2 regions of the Brevundimonas sp. SORGH_AS_0993 genome follow, and region 2 is predicted to be linked to the other one. Evidence: predicted binding sites of a transcription regulator. Region 2 holds the regulator's gene; the other holds the start of a gene.
What was found. The regulator LexA, encoded in region 2, represses DNA repair genes until DNA is damaged. The targets are predictions, from matches to a motif close to ATGTTCNCNANNTGTTCT.
Positions count from the first base shown of each region.

Region 1: the regulator LexA is predicted to act here: its motif matches at 1,419-1,436, upstream of QE389_RS01280 (ImuA family protein).

Region 1 covers NZ_JAUTAH010000001.1:238,362-240,747, reverse strand. Annotated here, with positions in the region: gene QE389_RS01295 (hypothetical protein) at 1-133, shown strand, start outside; gene QE389_RS01290 (Ku protein) at 130-993, opposite strand; gene QE389_RS01285 (DUF5961 family protein) at 1,078-1,314, opposite strand; gene QE389_RS01280 (ImuA family protein) at 1,462-2,220, shown strand; gene QE389_RS01275 (DNA polymerase Y family protein) at 2,135-2,386, shown strand, end outside.
Region 2 covers NZ_JAUTAH010000001.1:539,588-541,973, forward strand. Annotated here, with positions in the region: gene QE389_RS02765 (ComEC/Rec2 family competence protein) at 1-956, shown strand, start outside; gene lexA (transcriptional repressor LexA) at 937-1,635, opposite strand; gene trpC (indole-3-glycerol phosphate synthase TrpC) at 1,757-2,386, opposite strand, start outside.

The sequences.
Region 1 (2,386 bases), 300 kb from region 2:
TGTCCGCCGCGACAGCGAGGGCCGCTTCGACGAACAGGTCGATGTCGGCAAGTCGTCGGCGCAGGACCAGAAGCGCCAGGCCAAGACCGCGTCGAAGCCGGGCTACGGCGACAAAGGCGATCGACGCCACTAGCCCGCCCGACGACGCGCCGCCGCCCGCGCCGGTTTCGCGGCCGCCGGCGTCCGGCCGGCAGTCCGAGTTCGGCTGGTCCGCGGCGCGGCCGAGCCCTGCAGGCTGGCGCGCAGCGCCGCCATCAGGTCGCCGACCTGGGTGTCATCCGGCTCGGCGGAGCGCACCGGCGTTTGCCCCCGCTGCTTGGAGGCGATCAGCGCCTTGAGCGCCTCCTCGTAGCGATCGACGAACTGGTCCGGGTCGAAGGGCCCGGCCTGCTGTTCGATGATCCGGCGCGCGATATCGATCATGGCCGGGTCCGGCTGCTTTTCCGAAATGGCGCCGAAGACGTCGCGCGTGTCGCGCACCTCGCCGCGCGTCCGCAGCGAATAGGCGAGGATGCCCTTGTCGCGCGGCTCGAGCGCCAGCAGACGCTCTCGCGTCGAGAGGACGACGCGGCCCAAGGCGATCTTGCCCTCCGAGCGCATGGCCTCACGGATGACGCCGAAGGCCTCTTCGGCGATACCGCCGGCCGGGGCGAGGTAGTAGGGATTATCCCAATAGAGCCGATCGATTTCGTCCTCCGGGACGAAGCGTTCGATGTCGATCGTCTTGGTGCTTTCGAGCTTGACCGACTTGATCTCTTCGTCGGTCAGCAGAATGTATTCGTCCTTGGCGACCGCGTAGCCCTTCACCAGCGAGGACCGGTCGACAGGACCGGTGTCGGGGTCCGTCGTCACCATCTTGATCCGGTTGTTCGTCTCCGGATTGATCAGGTTGAAGTGCACTTCGCCGCCCGAACTGGTGGCGGTGTAAAGGGCGACCGGACAGGTCACGAGGGACAGGCGCAGGTGTCCCTGCCAGGTGGGCCGGTAGGCCATGGTCGACGTCTCCCTGCGGAGCCCGCATGGCCCCGCGCAGACTCGACTCAACACCGACGCAAGTGATTCGCTCCGACCGCCGGGTCAGTCGCAGGGCTCGGCGTGACCGTCTCCGAGATCGATGGTGAAGCAGTGCTCCTGGCCGTCGTCCAGGCCGGCGACGAAAACGCGGATATCGCCGTCGCCGTCCACCGGCGGCGTGTAGAGCTCGGTGTAGCCGACGGCGGCGGCCTCGTAGCTGCCCGCCTCGACGACATGCCCGTGGCCCCGGCCGACGCTGTCGGCCCAGGCGAAATATCGCTGCTGCTCAGGTTCAGTCATCGGATCTCCTCAGGCGTCAAACGCGAAAGCCGCCGGAAGGATTCATGGCGATTCGCGCGGGGATAAGGCGCCCGCGCCGTTGACTCCGCCGTGAAATGAGAACCAGAACGAAACACGAACATTAGAGACCTCGGAAAGGAGGCCGCCATGCACCCCCGGCCCGCCGCCGATCTCGCGGCGCTGCGCGCCCGTATCGAAACGCTGGAGGCCACCGGGCGGCCCCGCCCGGCGGTCCTGCCGTTCGGCGTGCCCGGCCTGGACGCAGCCCTTCCGCAGGGCGGCCTCGCGCTGGGTGCCCTGCACGAGGTGGCCGGCGGCGGCGACGGCGCGGTGGACGGCGCGGCGGCGGCACTGTTCGCCGCCGGAATCGCCGCCCGCCTGCCGGGCCAGGTGCTCTGGTGCGTCACGCGGCCCGATCTCTTCGCGCCCGCCCTGCGTCAGGTCGGGCTGGAGCCGGACCGGGTGCTGTATCTGGAGGCGGGAGACGAGAAGAGCCTGCTCGCCTGTTTCGAGGAGGGGCTGCGTCACGGCGGTTTGGGCGCCGTGGTCGCGGAGGTGGCGCGGCTGTCGATGACGGCGTCGCGCCGCCTCCAGCTTGCCGCCGAGGCCTCAGGCGTCACTGCTCTCGCGGTGCGGCGTTGGCGCCGGGCGGCGGAGGCTGCCGACTTCGGACAGCCGACGGCCGCGGCGACGCGCTGGCGGGTCACGCCCCAGCCGTCGTCCCCCCTGCCCGCCCCCGGGGTCGGTCGTCCCCGCTGGTTCGTCGAACTGATCCGTTGCCGCGCCGGCGACTGCGCCGATTTCTCCCTGGAAGCCTGTGATGAAAAGGGTCGTCTCGCTCTACCTGCCGAACTGGCCGATCGATCGGCTGCGCCGGCGGCTGGGCGACGCCGCGCCGCCGCCTGAGGCCCCGATCGTGCTGGTGGGCCGCGACCGACGGCGTCGCATCGTCACCGCCTGCAATCCGGCCGCCCGCGCGCTCGGCCTCCGGCCCAGCATGGCCGCGACCCAGGCCCACGCCCTCGTCCCCGGGCTCGCGCCCTTCGACGCGGACTTGGCGGGCGATGACGAG
Region 2 (2,386 bases):
CCTGGCCGAAGCGCATGCGAGAGATTTCCGTGCCCTGGCCGATCGCGGCGGTGCAGCGTTTCGGCGGCTGGCTGACGGCGGCGGTGACGGCCAGCCTGGTGGCCGGCCTGGCGACCGGACCCTTCGCCATGCAGCATTTCAATCGAACGGCCGTCTATGGCCTGCTGGCCAATCTGGGCACGGCGCCGATCGCCGACTTCATCCTGATGCCGACCCTGGCCCTGGGGGCGGCGCTGGAGCCCCTGGGCCTGGGCGCGCCTTTTCTGGCCGTCGCAGGCTGGGGTGTGGAAGCGATGCTGGGCGTCGGCGGCTGGACGGCAGGCTTGCCCGGCGCCGTCCGCACCATCGCCAGCGCGCCCGACTACGTCCTGCCCATCGCCTTTCTGGGCGTGCTGTTCATCTGCCTGTGGCGCGGACGGTTGCGATGTCTGGGCGCGCCGTTCGCGGCGGCGGTTCTGCTGTGGCCCCGACCGGCTGCGCCGGATCTGTGGATCGGAGACGGCGGGACAAATGCGGCTTTCCGCCAGGCGGATGAGGCCGTGGTGGTCCGGCCCGGCGTGCGGGAGTTCGCCGTCGATCTTTGGTCCCGCCGACGCGGGCTTGAAATGACGGATAGGCCGCAGGATGGCTGGACCTGCGCCCGTTTCGCCTGTCGGCCGGACACATCGGCGTCAGGTCCCATAGCGCTGTGGTGGGGCAAGCGCAGCCCGGACGCCGATCAGATGGAGGCCCTGTGCCGTTCGGCGCCGGTCGTCAGTGTGCGGGCGGCCGTCCCGACCCTGCCGCCGGCTTGTGAGGGACGGTTGGTGCTGGACGGAATCGACTATGCCCGGGGCGGTGCGGTTGAACTGTGGAGGGAAGGGCAGGGCTGGAGGGCGGTCTGGACGACCCAGGCGCGGGGTCGGCGCCCGTGGACCCGCCAGCCCGATCCCGACGTCAGTGATAGCGGCGCATAAGGCCGACCAGACGACCCTGAACCTGGACCTGATCCGGTCCGAAGATGCGGGTTTCGTACAGGCGGTTCGCCGGCTCCAGCGCGATGGAGGCGCCCTTGCGACGCAGGCGTTTCAGCGTCGCTTCCTCGCCCTCGACCAGGGCTACGACGATTTCGCCATTGTTGGCCGTGTCGCCGCGCCGGATGACCACCAGATCGCCGTTCAGAATGCCGGCCTCGATCATGGAATCGCCTTCGATCTCCAGCAGATAGTGATCGCCCTTGCCCAGCAGGGATTCCGGCACGGGCAGGCGGTCCTGTTCGTGCTGGATGGCGGCGATGGGGGTGCCGGCGGCGATCTTGCCGAGCAGGGGCAGTTCGCGAATGTCGTTGGCGGGCGTGGCGACCGGCGCTGACAGAGCGGCGCCGCCTTCGATCACGTCGGGCTTGAAGCCGGCCCGACCGCGTGGCGCCCCGGCCGTGGCCTGTTCGGGCAATTTGGTGACTTCCAGCGCACGGGCGCGATGGGCCAGACGCCTGATGAAACCGCGCTCTTCCAGCGCCGTGATCAGGCGGTGGATGCCAGACTTGGACGCCAGGTCCAGCGCCTCCTTCATCTCGTCGAACGACGGGGAAACGCCCGTTTCCTGAATCCGTTCGTGAATGAACATCAGCAGTTCGTGCTGCTTGCGCGTGAGCATCGCCGGCCCCTCATGCGCCCGACCGACGAATCGGAACGGGCCGTGAACATTGACGATGTTCTGTAAGTGTTCCTTGCTAATGTCAACTTAACGGCAGTGTCGCCCGCCGTCAGGTCCGTTGTCAGGCGGCCAGCAGGCGACGGGTGGCCGTCTCGATATCGTCGTGGCGCATCAGGCTTTCACCGACCAGGATCGCCTGGGCGTGGGCGGCCGAAACGCGCTCGACATCCTCGGGCGTAAAGATGCCGCTTTCCGCGACCAGCAGCGCATGCACAGGGCTGAGCATCGACAGGCGCTCCGTAACCTCCAGGTCCACCTCAAAGGTCCGCAGCGACCGATTGTTGATCCCGACCAGGGCGTCCGTCCGATCCGAAACAAGGGCGCAGGCGCGGGCCATTTCGGTTTCGTCGTGCGTTTCGATCAGGGCGTCCATGCCGAACCGTTCTGCCTCGGACAGAAGTTCCCCCGCCAGCCCGTCGTCGATCATCGCCAGGATGATCAGGATGCAGTCGGCGCCCAGGGCGCGGCTTTCGGCCACCTGCCAGGGATCGACCAGAAAGTCCTTGCGTAGGCAGGGCAGGGCGACGGCGGACCGCGCCTGGGTCAGATAGGCGTCGTCGCCCTGAAAACTCGGGCCGTCGGTCAGGACCGAGAGGCAGGCCGCGCCGCCGGCCTCATAAGCCATGGCGAGGTTTGCCGGATGGAAGTCCGCCCGTATCAAGCCTTTGGAAGGGCTAGCCTTCTTGATCTC